One region of the Arthrobacter sp. 10L430 genome, then DNA from elsewhere that is predicted to be linked to it. Evidence: riboswitches for the same ligand, from Rfam matches in the RefSeq annotation. Region 1 holds a riboswitch; the other holds the start of a gene.
What was found. Region 1 has a riboswitch for glycine ahead of gcvP (aminomethyl-transferring glycine dehydrogenase). Riboswitches for the same ligand answer to the same signal wherever they lie in the genome.
Positions count from the first base shown of each region.

Region 2: another riboswitch for glycine. It lies ahead of gcvP (aminomethyl-transferring glycine dehydrogenase); the one in region 1 lies ahead of gcvP (aminomethyl-transferring glycine dehydrogenase).

Region 1 is NZ_JBFTJD010000019.1:2,136-16,769, forward strand. It holds gene glyA (serine hydroxymethyltransferase) at 271-1,599, opposite strand; gene gcvH (glycine cleavage system protein GcvH) at 1,596-1,979, opposite strand; gene gcvT (glycine cleavage system aminomethyltransferase GcvT) at 2,252-3,373, opposite strand; gene gcvP (aminomethyl-transferring glycine dehydrogenase) at 3,383-6,235, opposite strand; glycine riboswitch at 6,288-6,393, opposite strand; glycine riboswitch at 6,395-6,492, opposite strand; gene AC1DDG_RS15615 (alpha/beta fold hydrolase) at 6,679-7,464, opposite strand; gene AC1DDG_RS15620 (arsenate reductase/protein-tyrosine-phosphatase family protein) at 7,635-8,636, shown strand; gene AC1DDG_RS15625 (DUF6221 family protein) at 8,688-9,080, shown strand; gene AC1DDG_RS15630 (oxidoreductase) at 9,119-9,949, opposite strand; gene AC1DDG_RS15635 (alcohol dehydrogenase catalytic domain-containing protein) at 9,993-11,030, opposite strand; gene AC1DDG_RS15640 (SDR family oxidoreductase) at 11,101-11,886, opposite strand; gene AC1DDG_RS15645 (SDR family oxidoreductase) at 12,059-12,898, shown strand; gene AC1DDG_RS15650 (helix-hairpin-helix domain-containing protein) at 12,907-13,104, shown strand; gene AC1DDG_RS15655 (Rieske 2Fe-2S domain-containing protein) at 13,418-14,005, opposite strand; gene AC1DDG_RS15660 (NAD(P)/FAD-dependent oxidoreductase) at 14,010-14,634, opposite strand, start outside.
Region 2 is NZ_JBFTJD010000029.1:4,145-18,778, reverse strand. It holds gene gcvT (glycine cleavage system aminomethyltransferase GcvT) at 1-657, opposite strand, end outside; gene gcvP (aminomethyl-transferring glycine dehydrogenase) at 668-3,514, opposite strand; glycine riboswitch at 3,712-3,810, opposite strand; gene AC1DDG_RS18890 (TetR/AcrR family transcriptional regulator) at 3,934-4,473, opposite strand; gene AC1DDG_RS18885 (MFS transporter) at 4,541-6,115, shown strand; gene AC1DDG_RS18880 (SRPBCC family protein) at 6,157-6,615, opposite strand; gene AC1DDG_RS18875 (ArsR/SmtB family transcription factor) at 6,612-6,980, opposite strand; gene AC1DDG_RS18870 (Dps family protein) at 7,114-7,593, opposite strand; gene AC1DDG_RS18865 (nitrilase-related carbon-nitrogen hydrolase) at 7,805-8,872, shown strand; gene AC1DDG_RS18860 (agmatine deiminase family protein) at 8,869-9,909, shown strand; gene AC1DDG_RS18855 (APC family permease) at 9,906-11,477, shown strand; gene tcuA (FAD-dependent tricarballylate dehydrogenase TcuA) at 11,789-13,282, opposite strand; gene AC1DDG_RS18845 (amino acid ABC transporter permease) at 13,378-14,241, opposite strand; gene AC1DDG_RS18840 (amino acid ABC transporter permease) at 14,238-14,634, opposite strand, start outside.

The DNA of each region.
Region 1 (14,634 bases):
TGGCGCCTGGCCGGATTCCTCCGCGTGCTCGGTCGCGAAGACGCCCGCTGTGCGGACGTGACGCTCCCTTAGACGCATGCTGCCGGATGCCCGGCCAGTCGCCGCTGCCCCGTCACCAAGGCGACGGGCCCCTCCGAGGGGCCGGCTGGCCGCGGTTTTCGAAAGCGTGCGTCTAAGCGAGGTCCGAGCGAGCACGCGTGAAAACTGGGGCCCGCCAGCCCCGGAGCCGGGGACGCTGGTTTCGACAAGCTCAACCAGCGACGGACAAGATCAACCTGCGAGGCTGGCGACAGACGGGTACAGCTGGTGGGCTTCGGCGAGTGCCTCTACCCTGGAGCGCAGTCCGGACAGGTCTGCGCCAGCGTCGGCGATCAAGGCCTCGGCGATGATGTCCGCTACCTCCGTGAACGCAGCCTCGCCGAAACCGCGGGTCGCCAGCGCCGGGGTGCCGATCCGCAGCCCCGAGGTGACCATCGGCGGGCGCGGGTCGAACGGGACGGCGTTGCGGTTGACCGTGATGTCGATTTCCGCGAGGCGGTCCTCGGCTTCCTGGCCGTTGAGCTCGCAGTTGCGCAGGTCCACGAGGACCAGGTGCACGTCGGTACCGCCGGAGATCACGTTGATCCCCTTGGCGGTGACGTCCGGCTGGACCAGGCGCTCGGCCAGGATCCGGGCGCCGGCCAGCACGCGCTCCTGGCGTTCCCTGAACTCGGCCGAGGCGGCGATCTTGAACGCCACTGCCTTGCCGGCGATGACGTGCTCCAGGGGTCCACCCTGCTGGCCCGGGAACACCGCGGAGTTGATCTTCTTGGCGATATCGGCGTCGTTGGACAGGATGATGCCGCCGCGCGGACCGGCGAGGGTCTTGTGCGTGGTGGAGGTGGTGACGTGGGCGTGCGGGACCGGGGACGGGTGCAGCCCCGCGGCCACGAGGCCGGCAAAGTGCGCCATGTCCACCATCAGGTAGGCCCCCACGGAGTCAGCGATCCGGCGGAACTCGGCGAAGTCCAGCTGGCGGGCGTACGCGGACCAGCCGGCGACGATCAGCTGCGGCTTGTGCTCCTGGGCCAGGCGTTCGACCTCTGCCATGTCGATCCGGTGGTCGTCCTCGCGGACCTGGTAAGGGATCACGTTGTAGAGCCGGCCGGAGAAGTTGATCTTCATGCCGTGGGTCAGGTGACCGCCGTGCGCCAGGTTCAGGCCCATGATGGTGTCGCCCGGGCGGATCAGGGCGTGCATGACCGAGGCGTTGGCCTGCGCGCCGGAGTGCGGCTGGACGTTGGCGTATTCGGCGCCGAACAGGGCCTTGACCCGGTCGATGGCGAGCTGCTCGATCACGTCAACGTGCTCGCAGCCGCCGTAGTAGCGCTTGCCCGGGTAGCCCTCGGCGTACTTGTTCGTCAGCACGGAGCCCTGCGCCTGCATCACGGCAGCGGCGGTGTGGTTCTCCGAGGCGATCATTTCCAAACCGGTGCGCTGGCGGGTCAGTTCGTCGTCGATCTTCGCGGCGATCTCCGGATCCAGTTCGGCGAGAGTGGCGTTCAGGCTCGCGGACGCTACGGCTTCGAAGGTTGCCGTTGCAGCGCTTGCCCCGCTCACAGCTCGCCGCCGTTCTTTGAAGCGTATTCCTCGGCCGACATGAGCGGGCCCTCTTCGGTCACGGCGACCTTGAACAGCCAGCCGGCACCATACGGATCGCTGTTGATCAGCGCCGGATCCGAAACGACGTCGTCATTGATCTCGACAACCTCGCCCGTCACCGGTGCATAAAGGTCCGAGACGGACTTGGTGGACTCCACCTCGCCGCAGGTCTCCCCCGCGGTCACGGCCGAGCCGACCTCGGGCAGGTCCACGTACACAATGTCGCCGAGCGCATCGGCAGCCACGGCGGAGATACCAATCCCCACAGGCCCCGACCCGTCAGCAGCAACCCATTCGTGCTCTGCGGAGTACTTCAGTTCAGCAACAACCTTGCTCATGTTTTTTCCTTACGTTTGAAATCTGGTGGTTCGGCTGCGGGGGTCGGCAAGCTCAACCCCCAATGATCGAGCTTGCTGTGGCCTCGGTTTCGACAAGCTCAACCAGCGGCAGGCCGTACACCCCAGCACCCTTGGCTTTCGAAGGCGCCCTTTATGGTGGCTCCGTCGGGGTCCGACATCCGGAAGCGTGCGTCTAAGGGAGCGTCACGTCCGCTCAGCGGGCGTCTACGCGACCGAGCACGCGGAGGATGCCGGTCCCGACGGTACGGGACTTACTTTTCGCGCTTGTAGAAAGGCAGTGCGACGACTTCGAACGGCTCTGCCTTGCCGCGCAGGTCGATGTCCAGGGCGGTGCCCGGCGCAGCGTGTTCGACGTCGACGTAGGCCATCGAGACCGGGTAGCCGAGGGTGGGGCTGGGCTGGCCGGAGGTGACTTCGCCTATGACGTTGCCTTCCTTGAGGACCGGGTAGTGGCCGCGGCCGGCACGGCGGCCCAGGCCCTTGAGGCCCACCAGTTTGCGGCCAGTGGTGGAGCCGGTGCCGGCTGCCTTGAGTTCGCTCAGGGCCGCCTTGCCGATGAAGTCGGATTCCTTGGCGAGGGAGACAACCGGGCCCAGGCCTGCGGCATAAGGGTTGCCTTCACGGGAGAGCTCGTTGCCGTAGAGCGGCATGCCGGCTTCCAGCCGCAAGGAGTCGCGGCAGGCGAGGCCGGCGGGGATGAGCCCGTGCCCGGCGCCAATCTCCAGCAATGCCTCCCACAGGCCTGCTGCGTCCTCGTTGGGAATGTAGATCTCGAAGCCGTCCTCGCCGGTGTACCCGGTGCGGGCCAGCAGCAGTTCCTGTCCGTTGATTTCGACCTCGACGGCGGCGTAGTACTTGAGCTCCGTAACGAACGGGTGCTGCTCGCCCGGGACCAGCGCCAGCAGAATGCTTTCTGCGTTCGGTCCCTGGACGGCGATCAGGGACGTCTCGGCAGAAACGTCCTCCACCTTGACGTCGAAGCCGGCGGCCCGTTCGGCCAGGGCGGCGGCGACCACGACGGCGTTGCCGGCGTTCGGCACCACGAGGTACTTTTCCTCCCCGCGGCGGTAGGAGATCAGGTCGTCGATGATGCCGCCGTCTTCCTGGCAGATCAGCGAGTACTTGGCCTTGCCGACGGCAACCGCCGACAGCTTGCCGGCCAGCGCGTAGTCCAGGAAGGCTGCGGCGTCCGGGCCGGTGACCCAGACTTCGCCCATGTGGGAGAGGTCGAACAGGCCGGCAGCGTTGCGCACGGCGTGGTGCTCGGCCAGCTCAGAGGAGTACTTCAGGGGCATCTGCCAGCCGCCGAAGTCGGTGAAGGAGGCGCCGGCCTTCTTGTGCTCTTCGTAGAGCGCGGTGTAGTTCTCAGTCATCAGAAATCCTTAGTTTTCAAACTCGGAAAGAGGTGGGCAGGAGCAGACCAGGTTGCGGTCCCCTGCCGCGCCGTCGATCCGGCCTACCGGAGGGAAGTACTTGTCCTGCTTCAGCGTCGGGACCGGGAAGACAGCCTGCTCGCGTGGGTACTTGCGGGCCCAGTCGGTGCTGATGACGGCGGCAGCGGTGTGCGGTGCATTGCGCAGCGGGCTGTCCGCGAGTGTGAAGTCCCCGGCGGCGACCTGTTCGATCTCGGCGTGGATGGTGATCATCGCGTCGATGAAGCGGTCGATCTCCGCGAGGTCCTCGGACTCGGTGGGTTCCACCATCAGCGTGCCGGCAACGGGGAACGCCAGGGTGGGCGCGTGGAAGCCGTAGTCGATCAGGCGCTTGGCCACGTCTTCCGCGGTGACGCCGGTCCTGGCCGTCAGTTCTCGCAGGTCCAGGATGCACTCGTGCGCCACGAGTCCGCCTTCGCCGGTGTACAGCACCGGGAAGAACTCGTTCAGGCGGGAAGCAATGTAGTTCGCCGCGAGCAGCGCAGACTTGGTGGCCTCAGTCAGGCCCTCCCCGCCCATGAGCTTCACGTAGGCCCAGGAGATGGGCAGCACACCGGCCGAGCCGAAGCGCGAAGCCGAGATCGCCACACCATGCCCTGCCTCGTGAGCGGCCTTGTTGGCGTCGCCCGGCATGAACGGCGCCAGGTGGGCCTTGGCAGCGACCGGACCGACGCCCGGGCCGCCGCCGCCGTGCGGGATGCAGAAGGTCTTGTGCAGGTTCAGGTGGGACACGTCGCCGCCGAACTTGCCAGGCTGGGCGAGCCCCACGAGGGCGTTGAGGTTGGCGCCGTCGACGTAGACCTGGCCGCCGGCCGCATGCACCGAGTCACAGACCTCACGCACATCGGCGTCGTACACGCCGTGGGTGGACGGGTAGGTGATCATGATCGCGGACAGGACGTCCTTGTTGGCCTCGATTTTGGCGTTGAGGTCGGCGTGGTCGATCGTGCCGTCGGCCGCCGTGGCGACTACAACAACCTTCATTCCGGCCAGGACGGCGGAGGCCGCGTTGGTGCCGTGGGCCGAGGCCGGGATCAGGCACACGTTGCGCTGGTCGTCGCCGCGGGAGAGGTGGTAGCCGCGGATTGCCAGCAGGCCCGCAAGCTCGCCCTGGGAACCGGCGTTCGGCTGGATGGACACCTGGTCGTAGCCGGTGATTTCGGCGAGGTCGGCTTCCAGGCCGCCGATCAGTTCCCGCCAGCCTTCGGTCTGGGAATCCGGGGCGAACGGGTGGATGGAGGCGAACTCCGGCCAGGAGATGGCCTCCATCTCGGCGGTGGCGTTCAGCTTCATGGTGCACGAGCCCAGCGGGATCATGGTGCGGTCCAGGGCGAGGTCCCGGTCCGAGAGCTTGCGGATGTAGCGCAGCAGTTGGGTCTCGGAGCGGTGGGTGTTAAACACCGGGTGCTGCAGGAAATCGGAAGAACGCAGCACAGTCTCGGGCAGTTCGAAACCCTTGGCCGCCACCACCGGACCGGCGCCAAAGGCGACGACCACCGCGGAGAGGACCTCCGCCGTCGTCGTCTCATCGACTGACACGCCAACCGTGTCCGCATCGATAAAGCGCAGGTTGATGCCCCGGGCCTCGGCAGCGGTAATGACCTTCCGGGCCTTGCCGGGCACGCGGACCGTGACGGTGTCGAAGAAGGATTCACTGACCAGTTCCCGGCCAGCGACCTTCAACGTGGCGGCGAGGGCCCTGGCGTTGTTGTGGACGGTCTCGGCAATCGCCTTCAGGCCGTCGGGGCCGTGGTAGACGGCATACATCGAGGAGACGATGGCCAGCAGGGCCTGCGCGGTGCAGATGTTGGAGGTGGCCTTTTCGCGGCGGATATGCTGCTCGCGCGTCTGCAGGGCCAGGCGGTAGGCGGGGACGCCGGCGTTGTCCTTGGAGACGCCGACTATACGGCCAGGCAGCGTGCGTTCCATGCCTTCGCGCACCGCCATGTAGGCCGCGTGCGGGCCGCCGAAGAACAGCGGGACGCCCAGTCGCTGCGTGGAGCCGACGGCGATGTCGGCGCCCTGCTCACCGGGAGGGGTAATCAGCGTCAGGGCCAGAAGGTCGGCTGCCACGGTGACCAGCGCGCCCCGTTCCTTCGCCTCTGCAATCACACCGGACTGGTTCCACACCCGGCCGGAAACCCCGGGCTGCTGGAGTACGACCCCGTTGATGTCACCGTCGGGCAGGCCCTGGGACAGGTCGGCAACCTCCACCTCGAAACCAAGTGCTTCGGCGCGGCCCTGCACGATGGCGATGGTCTGCGGCAGGCAGTCGGCGTCGATAACGGTCTTGCCGTCGCGGGCCGTCTTGTTCTTGTTGGCGCGGCGCATCAGCAACACGGCTTCGGCGACGGCGGTGGCCTCGTCCAGCAGGGACGCGTTGGCGACCGGCAGTGCCGTCAAGTCCTGGACCATGGTCTGGAAGTTCAGCAGCGCCTCGAGCCGGCCCTGGGAGATTTCCGGCTGGTACGGCGTGTAGGCCGTGTACCAGGCCGGGGCTTCGAGGATGTTGCGGCGGATGACCGGCGGCGTGACGGTGTCGTAGTAGCCCTGGCCGATCATCTGCACGGCCGTCTTATTCTTGGAAGCCAGCTTGCGCAGCCCGGCGAGCACTTCAACTTCGCTGAGGGCGCTGTCCAGGCTGAGAGGCTTTTCCTGGCGGATGGAATCGGGGACTGCAGTGTCGACGAGGCCATCCACGCTGTCGTAGCCGACAGCCTTGAGCATGGTGTCGATGTCTGTTTGGCGGCGGGCGCCGATGTGGCGGTCTGCGAATGTGGACGGGGACGACTGGATCGTCATGTGAGGAACTCCATAATTCAGGTGGCACTGGAGTGCCACGATGATTCGGGTTCCTCCCCGCTCTGTATTGGACCTGAGAGTTTCCGCTTTGCCTGCTGTTAGCAGGCGCCACTTGCACCGTCGGTGAGCCCGGTTTCCCGGACTGCTTTCCAGAGTTGCCTTGCCGCGGCGGTACGTGGGCCTGAGAGATTCCTGGGGAGGATTTGCTCCTACGGCGCCTGCTGAACGTACCGGCAGGACTCTCCCGCCGCAGATCATAAGCCGTGCCACTGGTGGGTGACACGGCTCACACATTATCTGCTCTCCGGCCTGGATGCAAAATATACGTCAAATGAGTCCTTTTGCAGCCTCGAGAAAGCCGCCAGCAGGGCAGCAAAGCGGACGACGGCGGGACGTTCCGCCGTCGTCCGCTTGCTTTGGGTGCCGCTCCCCTACAACAAGACTCAGTCGTCGAGGAACCGCAGCAGGAACGGGACTGTGGCATGCATCGTCCGGAGGTCCCCGGCACTGGCCGCCAGCTCCCCGAGGTAATCGCCGTGGCCACCGGGGATGACCAGCAGGCGGGCGCCCGGGATGACGCTGGCAATCCTCGCGGCGTGCTCGGCAGTGGCAACGTCGCGGTCTGCGCTCACCACCAGCGTGGAGGCTTTGATGGTGCGCAGCTCGTCGTCGGACCAGCCGGCGAAGTCCAGGATGCGCCGGCTGTCCAGTTCGAAGAGTCGCTCCAGGTGGCCCGGTTCGGGATTGAGACTGCGGTCGGCATCCTTGTAGGTGTCGGGCATGTCGTCCAGGGTGGCCTTCGCCATGCCGTCCCAGAACTCGTCCGGCACGGCATCGCGGCTCACAAACGTAGAGGCGGCGATGAGGCGCCGGACCGCGGCGGGATGCCCTAGTGCCAGCGCGATGGCGGTGTGGCCGCCGGCGCTGAATCCCAGCACATCCACGGTTTCCACGTTGAGCTGCTCCAAAACGGCGAGGATGTCGCCGGCGGAGTTCCCGGCGGTGAGGGGGCGGCGGGTCGGCTGGGTGCGGCCATGGCCCTCCTCCTCAACGGCAATCACCTGGCGCTGTTCGGCCAGCAGCGGGATGAGTTCGCTGAAGTTGGTGCCGATGGTGGAGCCGCCTCCCGGGATGAGGAGCAGCGGCGGCTGGCCGGGCACCACCCGGCCGTGGACCTCGTAGTACATGAGAAGGCCGTCGTTGTCCGCGTAGCCGTGGGTGAAGGTCACACGGCATCGTAACCCCGGGGCGCTTCCGACGAACAGGGCTCAGAACCGCATGCAAAGTGGACGACGGCGGGATGTCCTACCGTCGTCGTCCTGCGTTTGGTGCCTCTCCCCATAGCGCCTACCGGCCGGCATCAAATCGGTGCAAATCAATCAAAATATATTGATTGACCATGCGGCGCAGCTCGGCCGACGGACGTGACACGTACTGCAGCCTCAACCTGGCTTTGTATCGCGAACGGCTCGCCGAAGCCGGTGCGGCGCTTCACCCCGGCCTACGGCTGGTTCCCGCTGTGCTGACACCGCCCGCGGGCGGTCCTGGCCTTCAGCCGGTTCAGCCACGCGTTCGTGTGTTGTTCCTGTGTACGGGAAACAGCGCCCGATCCCAGATGGCCGAGGCGATCTTGGCCAGCCTCGGCGGCTCCCAAATCGAAGCCGTCAGTGCGGGCAGTCACCCCAAGGACCTGCACCCCAACGCCGTACGCGTGATGCGTGAGCGCGGCATTGACATTAGCGGCGCCCGCTCCAAGCATCTGAGTGAGTTCGCAGAGCACCGGTTCGACTATGTGATCAGCCTTTGCGACCGCGTACGGGAGGTATGCCCCGATTTCCCGGGGCCGCCTGCGAGGGTGCACTGGAGCATCCCCGACCCGGCGGCCGAAGGGGCTGCCGACCAGGACAATTACCCGGTGTTCGTCCGCACGGCGGACGAACTGAACACGCGAATCCAGTTCCTGCTTTACGCAATCGAGTACTCCCAAACGAGTTCAGAGGATCTAGACATGCCCAGCGACCTTACGGACATGGTCAGCGTCCGATACATGGTGGACGACGTCGACGCGGCAATCGACTTCTACACAAAGCACCTCGGATTCACACTCAGGATGAGGGCCGCACCGGCATTCGCCGACGTCGTACGCGGCCGGCTGCGGCTCCTGCTGAGCGGGCCAACCAGCTCGGCAGGGCGGTCAATGCCGGATGGCACGGTGCCTGCCCCGGGGGGATGGAACCGCATCCACCTGATCGTGAGCGATATCGCGGCCGAAGTGGACCGGCTTCGCGCTGCGGGCCTCGCGTTCCGGAACGACATCGTCAAGGGTCCGGGCGGTCAGCAGATCCTGAGGGAAGATCCGTCCGGCAACGTGGTCGAATTGTTCCAACCCGCCGGCGGATAACGGGCGTGATGGGCATCAGAAATGGTGCCCGCAGGATGGCAGGATTGGGGCATGGACATCATCGCCTTCCTCGAAGCCCGGATCGCCGAAGACGAAGCCATCGCGCTGGCCGCCTCACCTGCGCCCTGGGAATGGTTTGGTAGACCCGGGAGCGACACCGCAGCCCTCTACTCCGCCAACGAACGAATCGTGCTCGACGCTCGCGCCGACCACGCACCCGGTCACCTCGAATGCAAAGCCACAGACCGGGTCTACATCGCATGGTTCAACCCCGGCCGCATCCTCGCTGAATGCGCCGCGAAACGACAGATGCTGGCCAACGTCCCGCTCGTCACCGACATCCGCAGCGAAGTCGACGGCACCAGCGAATACGTCCTGATGTGTATGGCAGCCCCCTACAGAGACCACCGTGACTACCAAGAAGGCTGGGCCATCGAACTCTGAGCTGCGGTTTACGTAGCTGACCCGCCGCAGCCCGTACCTCAGCCCTCGACGCCTGTGCTGAGGCTGAGGTCCCGCCATTGGTCAAGCTCGGCGCGCTCTGCCTGGGCTACGGCGGCAAATGCGTCGAAAGCGTCTTTGCCGAGCACTATCAGCGACGGCGGGTTCGCACTGTTGACGACCGCCAGGATCGCTTCTGCCGCCTTGGCTGGGTCGCCCGGCTGGGTGCCGTGGATCGTGTCGTTCTCCTTGCGCCGTTTCCCGGCCGTCTCTGCGTAGTCCTCGATCGCCGTCGCTGACTGCGTGAGTGAGCGGCCGGCGAAGTCCGTGCGGAACGCGCCGGGCTCGATGACGGTGACCTTGATGCCCAGCGGCTGCAGTTCCTTGTGCAGGGATCCGGACAGGCCCTCCAGGGCCGACTTTGTTGCCGAGTAGTATCCGGAGCCGGCCGGTGAGATGCGCGCTCCGATGGAGGAGATGTTCAGGATGGACCCAGCCCTTTTCGCGCGCATGTCCGGGAGGACCGCTTTGATCATGTCCACTGCGCCGAAAACGTTAGTGTCGAACAGTTGCCGAATGTCGGCGTCGTCCGCTTCCTCCACCGCGGCGCGGTAGCCGTAGCCGGCATTGTTAATGAGCACGTCGATGCCCCCGAAGCGCGTCCGGGCCTGCTGCACCACCGAGCTGATCTGTGCCCGGTCGGTGACGTCGAGGGGCAGGGCCAGTGCCGTGTCGGGGAAGGCGGCCGCGAGATCGTCAACCGTGGTGACGTTCCGTGCTGTGACGACCGCGTTGTCGCCGTGGGCGAGCACTGCCTGAGCGACAGCCCGGCCGAGTCCGGTCGAGCATCCTGTGATGAGCCATGTAGCCATGAGGTCTTCCTTTCGTGGGGGATAGCAGTGGGGGCGACGTGCGCTAGGGGCGGACGAGGACCTTGAGGGATTCGCGGTTGTCCATGGCGCGGTAGCCGTCGGGCACGTCGTCGAGGCTGATGCTGCGGTCGAAGACCTTGCCAGGGTTCACGGTGCCGTCGAGGACACCGGGCAGCAGGGCTTCAATGTAGGCGCGGACGGGGGCCGGGCCGCCGGTGAGGGTGACGTTCGGGCCGAACATGCTGCCGAATCCGATCGGGGCATCCTCGTACTGCGGCACGCCGACGCGGCTGATGACACCGCCCGGACGGATCACGCCGAGTGCCTGGTCGTACGCCGGCCGGTGTCCTACGCACTCGAGCACCGTATGGGTGCCGTCGCCACCGGCTAGCTCACGGACCCTGGCAATGCCTTCCTCGCCGCGCTCGGCGACGACGTCGGTGGCCCCGTATTCGATGCCCAGGTCGGTGCGGGCCTTGTGCCGGCCCATCAGAATAATCTGCTCGGCACCCAGTTGCTTGGCCGACAGCACCGCCATCAGGCCGACAGCGCCGTCACCGATGACCGTGACGGTTGTCCGCTCGTTCACTCCGGCCTTAATGGCGGCGTGGTAGCCGGTGCCGTACACATCGGAGAGGGTCAGCAGGGAGGGCAGCAGCGCGGAATCCTCGTCGACCGGTGCCTTGACCAGCGTGCCGTCAGCGAACGGGACGCGGATGGCTTCGGCCTGGGCGCCGCCGATGCCGCCGGCGGCCCAGAACCCGCCGTGGCGGCAGGAGGTCTGCAGGCCCTCGCGGCAGAAATCGCAGGTCCCGTCGGACCAGGCGAACGGGGCGATGACGAAGTCGCCCTTCTTCAGCCTGGACACGTCCCTGCCCGTCTCCTCGACGACGCCGATGAACTCGTGCCCCATCGGGCTACCCTGCTCGGAGGCAGGCATGCCGTGGTAGGGATGCAGGTCCGATCCGCAGATACACGAATTCACGATGCGCACGATCGCGTCGGTCGGATCCTGGATGACGGGGTCGGGCACGTTCTCCACGCGCACGTCTCCGGCTGCGTACATGATGGTTGCTCGCATTGTGTTTCCTTTCGTTTCTCCAGAATCGGAGCTGGGGCGGGCGGTGCTGGGACCGCCAGGGGGCAGGGCGTCAGCGCGTGAGTACGCGCAGCTCCTCACGCACGTGTTGCTGCTCGCCGTCCAGCGGCATGTTCGGCTGATCGTGCACGCCGTCGAGTCCGCCGGTGGGATCCGCTGCGAGGGGGGCGAACAGGGCCTCGAAGTCCGCGGGCGCGGTGCCAGCGGTTGCAACGAGCTCGAAGGTTTTGCGCTCCGCGCCCGGTGAGTTGAGGCTGCGGACCAGGACCTGGGCAATCTGGCGCCGGGCAATGACGCCGTCGCTGGAGTCCCCGGCCTGACGGGTGTCGCCCTGGAGCAGGACGAGCCGGTGTTCGTCGGGCCCGTTGTAGTCGAACCAGCCAGGCCGCACGATCGTGTACGGCAGGCCGGTGGCACGGACGAGCCGTTCGGAACGCCGCTTCCAGTCGTGGGCCTCGGTGGACCGGTTGTAGGCTCCGGTGCGGTTGGTGACGCCGATAGAGGTCATTAGGGCTAACCGGACTGTCCGATTGCCCAGGGCTGCCAGAACGTTGCGTACCCCGCCGTAGTCCACAGTCTCGGCACCGACCTTGCCGGCGCCGTCCGAGCCGAGGGTGAAGACGACGGCGTCGACCCCCTCCACGGCGCCGGCCAGCGTCTCGGGCCGGGTAACGTCCCCGACGACGACCTCCGCTTCCTTGGGCAGCCGCCGGGCCTTGTCAGGGTTGCGCACCAGGGCCCGGGTGGTGTGCCCCTGCCGGATCGCTTCCTCGACGACGAGCCGGCCGATGCTGCCGGTCGCGCCGACTACCAGCACGGTGCTGGGGCGAGTGGTCATTGTTGCTCCTAGGTTGTTGGCGGCCCAGGAAAGGGCTCGCTGAGGTTCACATCCATACAACAGGAGACGATCCCAAGGTGGAAGGGACTGTTGATACAGGTACTCACAGTGCCTCCCGTCCCTGGTTGAAGGCTTCTAGGGTGGATGAAGTACCAAGGAACAGGAGACCATCATGGGCGACGTCATTGTTGTCATCGGAGCCGGCTCGATCGGCCAGGCAATCGCCCGGCGCGTCAGCGCGGGCAAGCAGGTTGTGTTGGCGGACCTGAATCAGGGCAACGCCGACGCGGCGGCCGAGGTGCTGAGCAACGCCGGTTTCGAGGTCAGCACAATGATTGTCGACGTGTCCTCGCGCCAGTCCATTCATACCCTCGTCGAGGCGGCCACGGCGTTGGGCGACGTCACCGGCGTCATACACGCCGCGGGTGTCTCTCCCAGCCAAGCGTCGCCGGCGACCATCCTGGCCGTGGACCTGTACGGGACTGCCGTGCTGCTTGAGGAATTCGGGAACGTCATCGCCCCCGGCGGCGCCGGCGTGGTCATCGCTTCGCAGTCAGGGCACCGCCTGGGTGCCCTGACTCCCGAGGAAAATACAGCTCTCGCGACCACGCCGGCCGACGAACTGTTGGCGCTCCCGATGCTTCAGCCGGACCAAGTCACAGACTCCCTTCACGCTTACCAGCTGGCCAAGCGCGGCAACTCGCTCCGCGTGATGGCCGAGGCCGTCCGATGGGGCAAACGCGGCGCGCGGATCAACACGATCAGCCCCGGCATCATCTTCACCCCGCTGGCCAAAGATGAACTGACCGGCCCCCGAGGCGAGGGATACCGCCGCATGATCGGGTTGTCCCCGGCAGGGCGCGGCGGCACTCCGGACGAGGTCGGCACGGTGGGCGCTCTCCTCATGGGCCAGGACGGCGCGTTCATCACCGGCAGCGACTTCCTCATGGACGGCGGAGTGACAGCATCCTACTTCTACGGCGAACTCGCCCCGCAGAAGACCGAGAGCTGAGCGCAACCATGACAACGTCACCGCTCGACGCTCTTCCCAAGATCGGGGCGCCGGCCACGCGTGCCCTAACCGGGGCAGGTTTCACATCGCTGCAAAGTCTCGCCGGTGTCGCCCGGGCGGAACTGTCCAAACTTCATGGCGTGGGTCCGAAGGCGCTCCGGATCATCGAGGATGCGCTGGACGAGCACGGCCTCGCACTGAAGTAAAACGCCACTCCAGACTCTGGCGGAAGGCCATTCCCAGTCAGGAGTCCCATCGGATTGAGCGCCTTGAGGCACCCTCGTCACCGGCCTGGACCCCGTCCAGGCCGCCCGCATAGTCCTGCCAGTCCGGACATCTACACTGCGGACATCTACACTGCGGCGCAGCGCAGAGAACCCGCGGGACGCCAACTAGCGAACCGGAAGAGCCGACGACGGCGGGACCTCCCGCCGTCGTCCGCTTGCGTTTTGGCGCATAAGCGGCCGGAAGCGTTCGAACCGCTCACACATTAAAGCCCCAAGGATGAGGTACCGAGGCCTATTGGGCGGCGGGGAGGTCCTTGGTTGTGGGTCCCTGCAGGACCTGGCCGTCGGCGGCGAAGCGGGAACCGTGCAGCGGGCAGTCCCAGGTCTTCTCCGCGTCGTTCCAGCTGACGATCCCGCCCAAATGGGTGCAGACAGCTGAGAGACGGCAGGTCTTCCCGTTGACCGTGGACACGGCCACGGGTTTGCGGTCGTGCCGGAGGATGGTGCCGGAGCCCTCGTCCGGGACCGTGTTATTTGTGTCGGGTTTTGCGGTCCTCAGCTTGGCCCAGCTGTCCGCCAGAGTCTTAGCGACGTCGGCGTTCAAGCTGATGGCGGCGGCAGCTCCAGCCGGTGAGGTTTTCCTGTGGTGGAGGGTGTCGGCCCAAGGGAGCTGGCCGCCGAGAATCTCTGCGCTGATAGCCAGGGAGGCGGCGATGCTGTTGCTCATGCCCCATTTGTTGTAGCCGGTGGCGAAGTAGATTTTCCCGCCGCCGCGGGGCAGTTTGCCGAAGAAGGGCATGAGGTTGGTCGCCTGGTAGTCCTCCCCCGACCACGAGTGGGTTACGTCGGCGCCCGGAAAGTGGCGTTTTCCCCAGTCCAAGAGCTCATCCAGACGGGCCTGGGGTGAGGGCTCCCTGCCGAAAATACAGGCCCCGGTCCAGGATGGGAATCCCCGTAGCCAGCACCACCAGTTTGGTGCGGATGGCGCCCGCGTTGGTCCTCACGATCCGGTGGCTCCCGCCAGCGACGTCCCGGACCCGCACTCCTTCGCTGAGGACGCCCCCGTGGGCCCGGAGATCGACGCACAGGCTCTCCAATACGTCCATGGGGTTGAATTGGGCCTGGCCGGGCAGGCGGATCGCCCGGCGCGTGCTGAAGGGAAGTCCGGTGTCGCCTGTTTCCTCTACGTCGAGGCCGGCTGCCTGACCCGCTGCAAGCTCGGACCGCACCTTTTCGTCGCCTTCGGCGGTCATGGCATAGGTGTAGGCGTCGCGGCGCTGGTAGGGGACTTCGTTGTCGTCCAGGTGGCGCAGCAGCCAGGCCTGCCCTTCCCTGTTGGCGTCGACGTACGCGTTGACCATCTCTTGGGAGTATTGACGGCGCAGTCCCGACAGGATGGTGCCCTGGAGCAGGGTCAGTTTGGCCGTGGTGTTGCCTGTCGTTCCTGCCCCGACTGTTCTTGCTTCGAGGACTGCTACTTTCATTCCCGACCTTGCCAGCAACACCGCG
Region 2 (14,634 bases), on a different contig from region 1:
GTTGTCCACGAAGATCTCGAAGCCGTCCTCGCCGGTGTAGCCCGTGCGGGCGAGCAGAAGTTCCTGGCTCGCACCGCCCACCAGGAAAGGAACTTCCACGGCGGCGTAGTACTTCAGGCCGGTGACGAGCTCGTGCTGCGCGGCGGGAACCAGGCGGAGGAGGATCTCCTCGGCCTTGGGACCCTGGACGGCGATCAGCGACGTGGCGGCGGAGACATCCTCAACCACGGCGTCGAACCCGGCGGAACGCTCAGCCAGGGCCTGGGCAACCACCTTGGCATTGCCGGCGTTGGGCACCACCAGGAACCTGTCCGTACCGCCTTGTGCGGTGTCCTCAGTAGCGGGCCGGCGGTACACGATGAGGTCGTCGATGATGCCGCCGTCTTCCTTGCAGATCAGCGAGTACTTGGCCTTGCCGACGGCCATCGCCGAAATCTTGCCGACGAGCGCGTAGTCCAGAAAGGCTGCAGCGTCCGGGCCGGTGACCCAGACTTCACCCATGTGGGAGAGGTCGAAGATGCCTGCCGCGCTGCGGACGGCGCGGTGTTCGGCCAGCTCGGAGCTGTATTTGAGCGGCATCTGCCACCCGCCGAAGTCGGTGAAGGAGGCGCCGAGCTTCTTGTGCTCTTCGTAAAGGGCGGTGTAGTTCTCAGACATGGGCGGATCCTCAGTTTTCAAACTCGGAAAGCGGCGGGCAGGAGCAGATCAGGTTGCGGTCGCCCAGGGCGCCGTCGATCCGGCCCACGGGCGGGAAGTACTTGTCCTGCTTGAGGGAGTGCACCGGGAACACCGCCTGTTCGCGCGGGTATTCGCGGGCCCAGTCGGAGCTGATGACGACGGCGGCGGTGTGCGGGGAGTTACGCAGCGGGCTGTCCGCCACGCTGAAGTCGCCGTTGGCCACCTGGTCGATTTCAGCCCGGATGGCAATCATCGCCGTGATGAAGCGGTCGATTTCGCCCAGGTCTTCGGACTCCGTGGGCTCCACCATCAGCGTGCCGGCAACAGGGAACGCCAGGGTGGGCGCGTGGAAGCCGTAGTCGATGAGGCGCTTGGCAACGTCCTCCGCCGTGACGCCGGTCCTGGCGGTGAGCTCGCGCAGGTCCAGGATGCACTCGTGGGCCACGAGCCCGCCCTCGCCCGTGTAAAGCACCGGGAAGAAGTCGTTCAGGCGGGCCGCAATGTAGTTCGCGGCGAGCAGCGCGGACTTGGTGGCGTCAGTCAGGCCGCTGCCGCCCATGAGCTTCACGTAAGCCCAGGAGATCGGCAGGACGCCTGCTGATCCGTAGTTCGAAGCGGAGATGGGCACGTCATTACCTTCGGTCCAGGTCGCGGCGTTGCCGGGCATGAACGGCGCCAGGTGGGCCTTGGCAGCGACCGGACCGACGCCCGGGCCGCCGCCGCCGTGCGGGATGCAGAAGGTCTTGTGCAGGTTCAGGTGCGAGACGTCGCCACCGAATTTGCCCGGCTGGGCGAGCCCCACGAGGGCGTTGAGGTTGGCGCCGTCGATGTAGACCTGCCCGCCGGCTGCGTGTATGGCGTCGCAGACTTCCCGGACATCGGCGTCGTACACGCCGTGGGTGGACGGGTAGGTGATCATGATCGCGGACAGTGCGTCCTTGTGCAGCTCGATCTTGGCGTTGAGGTCGGCGTGGTCGATCGTGCCATCTGCCGCCGTGGCCACAACAACAACCTTCATGCCGGCCAGGACGGCCGAGGCCGCGTTGGTGCCGTGGGCGGAGGCCGGGATCAGGCAGATGTTGCGCTGGTCATCGCCGCGTGAACGGTGGTAGCCGCGGATGGCCAGCAGGCCCGCGAGCTCGCCCTGGGAACCGGCGTTGGGCTGGATGGACACCTGGTCATAGCCCGTGATCTCGGTCAGCTGCGCTTCAAGATCTGCAATCAGTTCGCGCCAGCCCTCGGTCTGGGAATCCGGGGCAAACGGGTGGATGGACGCGAACTCCGGCCAGGAGATCGCTTCCATTTCGGCCGTCGCGTTCAGCTTCATGGTGCACGAACCCAGCGGGATCATGGTGCGGTCCAGCGCGAGGTCGCGGTCGGACAGCCGGCGCACGTAGCGCAGCAGCTGGGTCTCGGAGCGGTGGGTGTTGAACACCGGGTGCTGCAGGTACTCGGACGAGCGTTCGACGGCGGCGTCCAGGGAAAAGGCGTCCGTCGCCTCAACGGCCGTGGCACCGAAGGCGCCGAGGACGTCCTCGACAATTGCCGCCGTCGTCGTTTCATCGGTGGAGATGCCCACGGTGTCCGCGTCGATGCTGCGGAGGTTGATGCCCCTGGCCTCGGCCGCGGCGATGATGTCCGCCGCCTTGCCCGGCACAGACACGGTCACGGTGTCGAAGAAGCTGTTGTGGAGGACGACCAGCCCGGCAGCCTTCAGCGAGGTGGCGAGGGTCCTGGCGTGGCGGTGAGCGGTTTCGGCAATCGCCTTCAGCCCGTCCGGACCGTGGTACACGGCGTACATCGAGGCGACGATGGCCAGCAGGGCCTGCGCGGTGCAGATGTTGGACGTCGCCTTCTCGCGGCGGATGTGCTGCTCCCGGGTCTGCAGTGCGAGGCGGTAGGCCGGAACTCCTGCAGAGTCCTTGGAGACACCAACGAGGCGGCCCGGCATCGAGCGCTCGAGGCCCTTCTGGACTGCCATGTAGGCGGCGTGGGGTCCGCCGTAAAACAGAGGCACGCCGAGGCGCTGCGCCGAGCCGACGGCGATGTCCGCACCCTGCTCGCCCGGAGGGGTAATCAGCGTCAGTGAAAGGAGGTCCGCGGCAACCGTCACCAGTGCACCGCGCTCCTTGGCGGCAGCGATGACCTCGGAGTGGTCGAAGACGCGGCCGGAAACCCCGGGCTGCTGGAGGACAACGCCGTTAATGACGCCGTCAGGCAGGCCCTGGGACAGGTCGGCGACCTCCACCTCAAAGCCGAGGGCCTCGGCGCGGCCCTTGACGATGGCGATGGTCTGCGGCAGGCAGTCGGCGTCGAGCACCGTTTTGCCGTCGTGGGCGGCCTTGTTCTTGTTGGCCCTGCGCATCATCAGCACGGCCTCGGCCACGGCGGTTGCTTCGTCCAGCAGCGAAGCGTTGGCGATGGGCAGCCCCACGAGGTCCTGCACCATGGTCTGGAAGTTCAGCAGGGCCTCGAGGCGGCCCTGGGAGATTTCCGGCTGGTACGGCGTATAGGCCGTGTACCAGGCCGGTGCTTCGAGGATGTTGCGGCGGATCACCGGCGGGGTCACGGTGTCGTAGTAGCCCTGGCCGATCATCTGCACGGCCGTCTTGTTCTTCGCGGCAAGCTTGCGCAGCTCGGCGAGGGTTTCAACTTCGCTCAGGGCCGGGGCAAGCTCCAGCGGGGAATCCTGCCGGATGTCGTTGGGAACTGCGGTATCAACCAGAGCATCAACGGTGTCGTAGCCGACAGCCTTGAGCATGGCGTCGACGTCGGCTTCACGGCGGGCGCCGATATGCCGGTCAACGAAGGACGTGGAGGCTGAATTGACAGTCAAGGGAACTCCATAACTAAGGCGGCGCAGGGTACGCCACATCGATCGGGTTCCTCCCCGCTCTGTATTGGACCTGAGAGTTTCCGCGTTGCTGTGGTTTGCGCACAGCCCCGCTTGCACCGTCGGTGAGCACAGCATGTCCTGATGTTCGGGATCATCCCGGGACTCCAGACGGACAGCCTGCTACTTTCCAGAGTTGCCTTGCCGCGGCGGTACATGGGCCTGAGAGATTCCTGGGGAGGATTTGCTCCTACGGCGCCTGCTTGTACCTACTTGCAGAACTCTCCCGCCGCAGATCAAAGGCATATTCAGTTAGCGGTGACAACAGCCACAGAGGCTATTCTCCTATGTCCGGAACGCGTCCGCAAACTGTCTCGTAGCGGCCGGATGGTATTGCCGCCGGCGCTTTCAGCACCGGCCGGTCAGCCCCGGAGCCGCTCCAGCGCGGCAAGCAGGCTCTCGACGTCGGCGGCCGTCTCGGCAGCTGTCGCGGCCGGCCCGATCGACAGCATCGCATTGAAATACAGGCCGTCCCCCATGTACAGGACCGCCTTCGCGAGCCCGGGCCCCACATCCTTGGCGATCTCATCGAGCCAGCGCTGCTGAATATGGGCGAAACGCCGCCGGGTCTCCTGATGGGCCACCTCTGCGAGCCGCGTTGCCGCCACAATGACGCGGTCGAGGGGGGTGTCTGCCCACACTGAGGATTTGATGAAGTAGGCGGCCGCACCTTCGGGCGCCGTGGCCATGGCCCGGGCATCGGCCTCGGCATGCTCGTCCAGGCGGTCCAGCAAGACCCCGATCAGGGCCTCCTTATTCGGGAAGTGGTAGAGCAGGCCCCCTTTGGAGACCCCGGCGCGCCCGGCCACGGCATCCAGGGTTGCTGCTCGCTCGCCTACCTCGATGAGGAGGGATTCAAAGGCGTCGAGGACGGCACTGCGCGCTACTGGTTTTCTGGCCATGGCTCCCATCATGCCTGTTCTGGTCATTCGTTCGATAACTGTACCGTCCAGACGGTACAGTTAAGTTATGACCGCGTCCGCAGACCTCCAGCAGCAAAAGCCCACCACCCAAGCAGCAGCACAGCCCTCCCCCGCCAACGGCGGAGCCCGCGACTGGCTTGCCCTGGGTCTGCTCATGTTTCCGGTCCTCCTCGTGGCGGTGGACAACACCGCGCTGACCTTCGCCCTGCCGGCAATCGCGCGGAGCCTGGATACGTCCGGAGTGCAGCTGCTGTGGATCGTGGACGCCTACGCCCTGGTCCTGGCCGGGCTCCTGGTTGCCATGGGAGGCCTGGGTGACAGGATCGGGCGCCGCCGGCTGCTGCTGATTGGCACCATGGGATTCGCCGGAGTCTCGGCCGCCACGGCGTTCGCCCCAAGCGCCGAATGGCTGATTACCGGCCGTGCCGCACTGGGCTTCTTTGGCGCCATGCTGATGCCCTCCACGCTCTCGCTCATCCGCAACATTTTTCCGGACCCCAACAGGCGCAGGCTGGCGGTCGCAATCTGGGCGGCAGGCTTCTCCGGCGGCGCAGCCCTCGGCCCGATTTTCGGCGGCTGGCTCGTGGAGCAGTTCTGGTGGGGCGCGGTCCTGCTCGTGGCCGTGCCCATCATGCTGCCGCTGCTCATCTTCGGCCCGTTCTTCATTCCGGAGTCCAGGGACCCCAGGCCGGGCCGGGTGGACATGCCCAGCATCCTGCTGTCAATGCTGACCATGGTGCCCGTGGTCTACGGAATCAAGGAACTGGCCACCGAAGGCCCGGGCGCACAGGCCCTGTCCATCATTGCCTTTGGCATGGCCATGGGCTTCGTCTTCGTTCGTCGCCAGCAGCGGCTCGCGTCCCCGCTGCTGGACCTGTCCCTGTTCAGGAACAGGGTGTTCAGCACGGCCATCACAGCCAACGTGCTGGCGCTGTTCTCCTTCAACGGCTTCATCCTCTTCCTGGCACAGCACCTGCAACTGCTGGAAGGGATGTCGCCCTCGGCGTCGGGGACTGCCATGCTGCCCGCACTGACGGCCACCGTGGTGGCGGGGCTTCTGGTGGTGCCGCTGGTCCGGAAGATTCGGCCCGGGTTCGTGGTGGCCGGCGGCCTGTCGCTGAGCGCGTCGGGCTACTCCCTGGTGGCTTTTGGCGACCACTCCGCCGGACCGGCCCTGCTGCTTGGTGCACTGCTCCTCCTTGCCCTCGGCGTGGGTGCCGCCGAAACAATCTCCAACGACCTGATCCTAGGCGCCGTGCCGCCCGCGAAATCCGGGGCCGCGGCGGCGATTTCCGAGACGGGCTACGAAGTGGGCTCACTGCTCGGAACGGCCGTTCTTGGATCGATCCTGACCGCCTCGTACCAGAGGCAGCTTGCACTGCCCGCAGCCGTTACCCAGGTGGCGCCGGCAGACTCCGCGGACCGGGCCCGGGAAACCCTGGCGGGGGCCATGGAGCTTGCGGGAACGTTGCCGGCGCCGCTGTCCGAGGCCCTCGCCGCGGCCGCCCGGGCGGCCTTCGACTCGGGCGTCCACATCACGGCGGCCATCGCGCTGGTACTGATGGCGGGAGCGTCAGTCCTCTCCGCCGTCGTTCTCCGCCGGGTGCCGAGGGCCCGCTAAGGGACCGCGGAGGAGCGACGGCGGCCTGCCGCGGCCGCTGCTCAGTGGCCTTCGACGAAGGCCTGCAAGGCATCGAGCAGGCCTTCGGTTCCCTCCTTCCTCCCGGCCACCTGGTCAACCTCCGTGAAGTAGGCGCCCTGTTCGGTCAGCGTCAGCAGGGTACCGTCGCCCTCAGCCTGAAGCTCCACCGTGCTGAGCGAAACGGACGTGCGCTGACCGTCCAGCAGCATCTCGTAGGTATAAACGATCCGCTCGTTATCCACGATGTCGTAATAGAGGGCATGCATGGTCGAAACGAAACCGCCCTCGGGCCCTCCGACGTCCGTCTCACGGCCGCCCTCCCGGAACTCGAGGCTTGATTCGCCCTGGTTCCACTCCGGCGGGCCGCCAAACCACTTCTTCTTGCTGGCGAAATCCGAGAACGCTTCAAAAACGCGCGACGGCGGGGCGTTGAGCGTGCGTGACAACGTGAAGCTGGCATGCGTGATGGGGGTGCTCATGGCGTACTCCTGGTTGTTGTTGTGGGTGGATCATCTGAATCAAGGAACGACTCGAGCCGGTCGAGGCGGCGTTCTTCAGCCGTCCGGCGCGAGCTGAGCCAGCCCTCCGCACGGCGGACGGCAGCGGGGACAATGGTGCAGCTGCGCACGCGTCCGATCTTTTCGCTGCGGACCAGGCCACTGCCCTCCAGGACCTGCAGGTGCTGGAGGATTGCCGGCAGGCTCATGGCAAACGGTCGGGCCAGCTGCGAGACTGACGCCGCGCCGTCGCAGAGGCGGATAAGGATCGCCCTCCGGGTGGGGTCGGCGAGCGCCTGGAACACGGAATCCAGGTCCGAATCCTCCGCCAGCTGATTGTTAAGCACATGCTTAAGTATTCTCCGCAACCCCGGAAAGTCAAGGGTTCAAAGCACAAAACAGCCCCGGAGGAACTCCGGGGCTGTTTTGTCGGTTCCGCGGGCGTCGGCCGCCTGCGGATCTCAGATTTTTAGGCTGCGGTTACTTGCTGTCGGGCTGTGTGACGCTGGCCGAGGCCTTCATGTTCTCGGCACCCACCATCCAGGCGTACTGCTCCAGCTTTTCAATGAAGGCGTGCAGCAGGTCTGCGGTGGTGGGGTCCTCTTCATCCACCTCGTCATGGACCTTGCGCATGGTGCCCACGGCGGCCTCAAGCGCGGCGACGATCCGGTCGATCGCGTCCTTGGTGTTGATGAGGCCTTCCGGGAACTGGGCCAGGCTGGTGGACTTGGCCACCGTCTCGCTGCGGCCATCGGGCAGCGCGTGCAGGGCGCGCATCCGCTCCGCCATGTCGTCAGCAAACGCCCTGGCGGCATCGACAATCTCGTCCAGCTGCAGGTGAAGGTCCCTAAAGTTGGTCCCCACAATGTTCCAGTGCGCCTGCTTGCCCTGGATGTGCAGTTCGATCAGGTCCGCAAGCACGGCCTGCATGTTGTTGGTCAGTGTCGGTGAAGCTTTCATTCGTCCTCCTCGAGTGGTCCAGTAGCTCCGACGCTACCGCAGGCCGGGTCAGGGCAGGCAGGAGCAGGCCCAAAATTTCACGATCAGCTTACTTACCATTCCTGTCATATATGAATGCTATTCAAATTAACCCTTGCCAGCCGCCGCCGGGCTGTGCATACTAAATGAACGTCATTCATTTAGTGACGGTCGTCTCTCTGGAGTAGTCATCATGATTGAAATCACCTGCCTCGATTCACCCTCCTCCCTGGCCCGGACAGTGCCGTCCGCGCGTCCGGCACTGCGGATCGGCGTCGTCCAGCACCGTTGGCACAGCAACGCTGCTGCTCTTCGCGCCGAACTGAACGACGGCATCGAGCGCGCAGCCCGCCTCGGCGCCACAGTTGTCTTCCTGCCGGAACTTACGCTGTCCCGCTATCCGGCGGACCAGATTCCGGACAACGATCTGTCCCTCGCCGGACAAACCAGGCCACGCCCCTCGGACGCGGCCGAGGACCTGCTCACCGGCCCCACCTTCCGCTTTGCCGCCGAAGCTGCCCGCAGGCACGGCATCTGCGTCCACGCCTCGCTCTACCAGCGGGCGGACAACCCCGACGGCCCGGACGACGGCTTGGGACTGAATACTTCCGTCCTCGTGTCCCCCGGCGGCGAACTGCTCGCCCGCACGCACAAGCTGCACATCCCCGTCACCGCCGGCTACTACGAGGACCGGTTCTTCCGCCAGGGCCCGCCCGCGGATGACGCCTACGAAGTCCACTCGCCTGCCGAACTCGGCGGCGCACGCCTCGGCATGCCCACCTGCTGGGACGAGTGGTTCCCCGAACTGGCCCGGCTGTACTCGCTCGGCGGGGCGGAACTGCTCGTCTATCCGACGGCCATCGGGTCCGAACCGCTGTTCCCGGAGTTCGACACCCAGCCCCTGTGGCAGCAGGTGATTGTGGGCAACGGCATCGCCAACGGCCTGTTCATGGTGGTCCCGAACCGCTGGGGCCAGGAGGGCAGCCTCAACTTCTACGGATCCTCCTTCATCTCCGACCCCTACGGCCGCATCCTGGCGCAGGCTCCGCGGAACGAGTCAGCCGTTCTCGTCGCGGACCTTGACCTGGACCAGCGCCAGGACTGGCTCACGCTGTTCCCGTTCCTGACCACCCGCCGCCCGGACACCTATGCCCGGCTCACCGAACCCGTCCGCCACGATGCACCGTTCGGGGACGAGGCGGGTCCCGCGATTTCGACCAGTTCAATCAGTGGTTATGCGCCTGCCGAGGTGACCGCATGAGCGCGTGGCGCATGCCCGCCGAAACGGCACGCCAGGACCGGCTCTGGATGGCGTTCCCCACGGGCGGCTACACCCTGGGCGACACAGCCGAAGAGGCGCACGCCGCGCGTTCCGTCTGGGCCGCCGTCGCCAATGCCGCCGTTGAATTTGAGCCGGTCACCGTGGCGGTGGCCCCCGACGACGTCGATACCGCCGCGCGTTACCTCGATCCCGCCGTCGACGTACTGACGGTGGAACTGAACGACGCCTGGATGCGGGACATCGGCCCCACCTTCGTGCTGGACGGCGCCGGCCGGCTTGGTGCGGTGGACTGGGTCTTCAACGGCTGGGGCGCCCAGGACTGGGCGCGGTGGGACAAGGACTCGCTCATCGCGGCGGAAGTCGCCGGCCGGTCCGGCGCCCACCATCTCGTGTCCGGTCTGGTTAATGAAGGCGGCGGCATCCATGTGGACGGCGAGGGAACCGTGCTGGTCACCGAGACCGTGCAGCTGGACCCGGGCCGCAATCCCGGGCTCACCAAACCGGAGATCGAAGCGGAGCTGGCCAGGACCGTCGGCGCCAGGCACGTTATCTGGGTTCCTAGGGGCCTCACCCGTGATTCGGAGCGGTTCGGCACCCGCGGACATGTGGACATCGTGGCCGCCATCCCCTCGCCGGGCACACTGCTGGTCCATTCACAGCAGGACCCGGCGCACCCGGATTTCGAGGTCAGCCGCGAGATCGTCAGCTTCCTGTCCACCACCCGGGACGCGGCCGGGCGTGAATGGAACATCATCGAGGTTCCGGCCCCCACGGTCCTCACGGACGCCGAGGGCTTCGTGGACTACAGCTACATCAACCATGTGGTGGTCAACGGCGGAGTCATCGCCTGCACCTTCTCCGACCCCAACGACGAGAAGGCCCTCCGCATCCTTGCCGACGCCTACCCCGGGCGCCGCGTGGTGGGCATCGACGCCCGCGAGCTCTTCGCCCGCGGCGGCGGCATCCACTGCATCACCCAGCAGCAGCCCGCTGCGTCCTGGAAAGGTCAGTCATGAGCCAAACCACCCGCGCCAGCGCACCGGCGGGCGATCCTGCCGGCGGCCCCGGCACAGACGCCCCGGGAACTGTGCACGGCATTACCGGGAAGGGACTGAAGGGCGGGCAGCTGGGCCTCCTCGCCGTCGTGGTTCTGGGCATTTCCACCATCGCGCCGGCCTACACGCTGACCAGCGCGCTGGGCCCCACCGTCAACGAGGCCGGGCTTCAGCTGCCGGTCATTTTCCTCATCGGCTTCATCCCCATGATCCTGGTGTCCCTCGCCTACCGGGAGCTGAACGCCGATTCTCCCGACAGCGGCACCACCTTCACCTGGGTGACCAAGGCCTTCGGCCCGTGGGTCGGCTGGATGGGCGGCTGGGGCCTGCTGGCCGCCAACATCATCGTGCTGTCCAACCTGGCCGGCGTGGCGGTGGACTTCTTCTACCTGTTCCTGGCCCAGCTGACCGGATCGCCGGAACTGGCGGACCTCGCGGCGAACAAGCCGCTGAACGTGGTCACGTGCTTCGTGTTCGTGGCGCTGGCAGTGTGGGTCAGCTACCGGGGCCTGCACACCACCAAGGTGGTCCAGTACGGGCTGGTCGGATTCCAGCTCCTGGTGCTGGGCCTGTTCGTGGGCATGGCGTTCGCGAACTGGTCCTCGTCCGGGACCGCCATCCCGTTCAGCTGGGAGTGGTTCGACGTCACCAAAATCGAGACGTTCGGCCAGATCGCCGCCGGCATTTCCCTGTCCATCTTTGTCTACTGGGGCTGGGACGTGTGCCTGACGGTGAACGAGGAGACCGCCAACGGCAAGAAAACGGCAGGCCTGGCAGGCACGCTGACCGCCGTCGTCGTCCTGGGCATCTACCTGCTGGTGACCATCGCAACCATGATGTTCGCCGGCGTCGGGGACACGGGGATCGGCCTGAACAACGAGGAGAACCACGCCAACGTCTTCACGGCCCTGGCCTCGCCCGTCATGGGTCCGTTCGCCATCCTGATGTCGCTGGCCGTGCTCTCCAGCTCGGCGGCCTCCCTGCAGTCCACGTTCACCTCGCCGTCACGGAGCCTTCTCGCCATGGCGCATTACGGCGCGCTGCCGGAGCGGTTCAGCCGCCTCAGCAGGAAGTTTTCGACGCCGGGATTCGCCACCGTCGCCGCCGGCGCCTTTTCGGCGGTCTTCTACGCCGTGATGCATGTGATCAGCGAGAACGTCCTGAATGACACCATCCTGGCGCTGGGCCTGATGATCTGCTTCTACTACGGGCTCACGGCGTTCGCGTGCGCCTGGTACTTCCGCAACAGCGTCTTCAGCAGCGCACGCAACTTCATCTTCCGGCTGTTGTGCCCGCTGCTGGGCGGCCTGGGGCTGCTGGTAGTCTTCCTGCAGACCGCCGCGGACAGCTGGGCGCCGGAGTTCGGCAGCGGTTCCGAGGTCTTCGGCGTGGGGCTCGTGTTCGTCCTCGGGATCGGCATCCTGGCCCTGGGAGTGGTGTTCATGCTGATCATGGCCAGGCTGCGGCCGGGGTTCTTCCGCGGCGAAACCATCCGCCAGGACACGCCGGCGCTGGTGGTGCCCGACTAGGCGTGGCAGGAGCCGAATGGTCCAGTGGCCGGGTTCCACCCTCGTCCGGGCTTGGCGGGCACCGACGGAATCCGCTTAATGCGGGCTTCGGAGAAGGCAGGGCGGCGTTACCGCCACCCTGCCTTCTCCCCATGGGCGCACTTCCCACGCCCGACTTTCGGGCTGCCTGTTGCGACGGAGTGCGGGAAGAGCGCCCATCTGTGCCGGACATAGGGCAGGCGGTCGGTGGTCATGGTCCAATCGGGGACCAGTTGTTCGTCCCTGGAACGCTAGTCCCGGGACCTATCGCAAAAAGTGCAGTGAACCGTGCCCTACGCCAGAACTCCGGCTCGCCGGCCGAAGACACATCCGGCAGCAAGTCCGGTGCCGCCGGGGTAGTTGACGCTGAATAGTCCGCCGAGCATTTCACCTGCCACGAACAGGCCTTCGATGTGCTTGCCGTCCGCGTCCAGGACGCGGCCGTGGGTGTCGGACTTGATGCCACCGAAGGTGAACGTGATTCCGCAGGTGACGCCGTAGGCGTAGAAGGGTCCGGTTTCGATGGGGGCGGCCCAGTTGCTCTTGACCGGTTCGGTGGCGGCCTTCCGGCCATCCTTAATGTTGGGGTCGAACGGGATGGAGCGCTCGATCGAGTTGTTGAAGTCCGTCACGGTTTTGGACAGGCTTTCCGGGTCGATGCCGATTTTGACGGCCAGGTCCTCGAGGGTGTCGGCGACCTCAACGGAGATGCCGGGCATCTCGTATTCTTCGCTGCGCAGCATGGGCCGAAGGCCGGCGTCGAAGATCTGGTACGCAACCGAGCCGGGCTGCTTGAGGATTTCCTTGCCGTACTTGGCGTAGGTGTAGTTCCGGAAGTCCGCGCCCTCGTCCAGAAAACGCTTGCCGTCGGTGTTGACGATGATTCCAAACGGGTAGCTTTGCCGGGTGAGGCGGTTGGTGAGTTCGCGGTTGCTTTCGTTGGTGGCGGTGAAGGCATCCCACTGGACGCTGTGGCAGGTGCCCCAGTCTCCGCCCTTGGTGGCGCCGATCTCCAACGCTGCGGCGATCATGTCGCCGGTGTTGTAGGGCGTGCCGCGTACTTTGGCGTTTTCCCAGCCTTCGCCCAAGTACTCCCGCCGACGCTTCGGGTCGGCCTCGAAGCCTCCGGCGGTGAGGACCACGGATTCTGCCGGCAGGCGCAGCTCCCCTTCAGAGGTGTTGACGACGACGCCGGCTACACGGCCGTTCTCAACGATGAGGCTTTGGGCCGCGTGGCCGTACCTGACTTCGATGCCCAGCTCTGCAGCTACCCGGGTGTGGTCTTCGATCAGGCCTTCGCCGCCGCCCACGTTTCCCACGTGCAGGCCGCCCCAGAAGAGGTAGGACCCGTCGGCACGCTCGAAGGCCTGGCGTTCGTACATCAGGCGGTACTTCAGGCCCAGGCCGTTGAGCCAGCGAAGGGTGGACTGGCTCTCGGCAATGAGGACTTCCGTCAGTGCCTGGTCGTTCCGGCCTTCGGTGACCTTTGCCAGGTCTGATGCGTATTCTTCAGCACTGTAGGGCGGAACGACGGTCCGGCCGTGCCGTTCGTCCGGTTCCACGAGCCCTTGGAGGTCATCCAGGCCGTTGTGCACGATGCGAGTGGCGCCGGCGGTGTAGAAGCTGTTGCCGCCGGCCATGTCTTTGGTGCCCTTTTCGAGCAGGATGACTTTTCGTCCGCGGACGGCAGCGGCGTGGGCCGCTGTGAAGCCGGCGTTGCCGCCACCGACGACGATCACGTCGGCCTTTGTGAGGTTTGCAGCTGCGGATTCGTTCTGATCAGCCATTGTTCTTTGGCTCCTTAATTTGTGAATTTATAAGTATTCGTCTGTATACAGAGCCGGCCAAGCGTACTTGGCCCGTATGGGGCGACCCCGGGGTGTCAGCGGCGGGCCGGCACGAGGTCTGGTTCTGCTGCCGTTACTGGCAGCGGTTCCTGCTCGGCGAGGCGGTTTTGGCGGCGCTCCAGGGCCACGGCCAGGGCGCCCAAGGCGACGTTCACCACCAGGAACCCCAAGGCGGCAACAAACTGCGCCTGCAGCAGCGACCGGGTGTAGTACTGGCCGATGACGGTGGCCGACCTCAGCAGTTCCATGTAACCGCCGAGCACAAAGGCCAGCGCCGTTCCTTTGAAGAGGATGATGAGCTGGCTCACCAGGGCGGGACTCATGGACCTCAGGGCCTGCGGAAGCAGGACCAGGCGCAGCGTGCCGACCTGGGAGAAACCCAGCGCGAGGGAGGCCTCGGCCTGTCCCGGTGGCAGCGCGAGGATCCCGGAGCGCAGCAGGTCACCGATGACAGCCCCGCTGTAGAGGGTCAGTGCGATTACCAGGAACCAGAAATCCCCGAGTTTAAGGCCATAGTTGGGCAACACCAGCGACGTGAAGTAGAGCAGCAGGAGCAGGGGGATGCTGCTGAAGACATCCGTGTAGACCCGGCAGGTTCTGCGGATCAGGGTGTGGGTGGAGACCAGCCCGAACGCCAGGAGGCACCCGGTGATCATGGACAGCACCATGCCGACCGCTGCGGCCGCAATGTTGTTCCACAGGCCTTGGCCGAGAAGCGCCCAGAGCCCCGGCTCGGCGAACGGAGCCCACGCCGCAGCGCTCAGCTCGCCTTTGTCGTAGAGGACCCTGAAGACCAGATAGGCGCCGGCGGTCACGATGACGGCGGTGAAGATTTCCAGTAGCAGGTGGCGGCGTTTGCCGCGCGGACCGGCCGGGTCAAAAAGCGATACGGTACTCATCGGCTGAACGCCACCTTCTGATCGACTGCGGATACGAGCCGGCCGATGACCAGCCCGATAACGAGGTAGCAGACGGCGGCCCCGCCGAAGATAATGAACGGTTGTGCCTCATCCACCGCGATCTTGTCCGAGAGGAACGTCAGTTCGGATACCCCCACCAGGGCAGCGACCGATGTGTTCTTGACCATGGTGATGAAGACGTTGCCCAGCGGTCTGGTGACCGTGGCGAAGGACTGCGGAAGGACGATGAGCTTCAGGGACGCCATTGGCCCGAAGCCCAGGGCGCGCCCGGCTTCAAGCTCGCCGCGGTCTACGGTGTTCAGACCCGAACGCAGGGTTTCGGCCACGAACGGCGCCGTGTAGAGCACCAAGACGATCGCGGCCGAGGCGTAG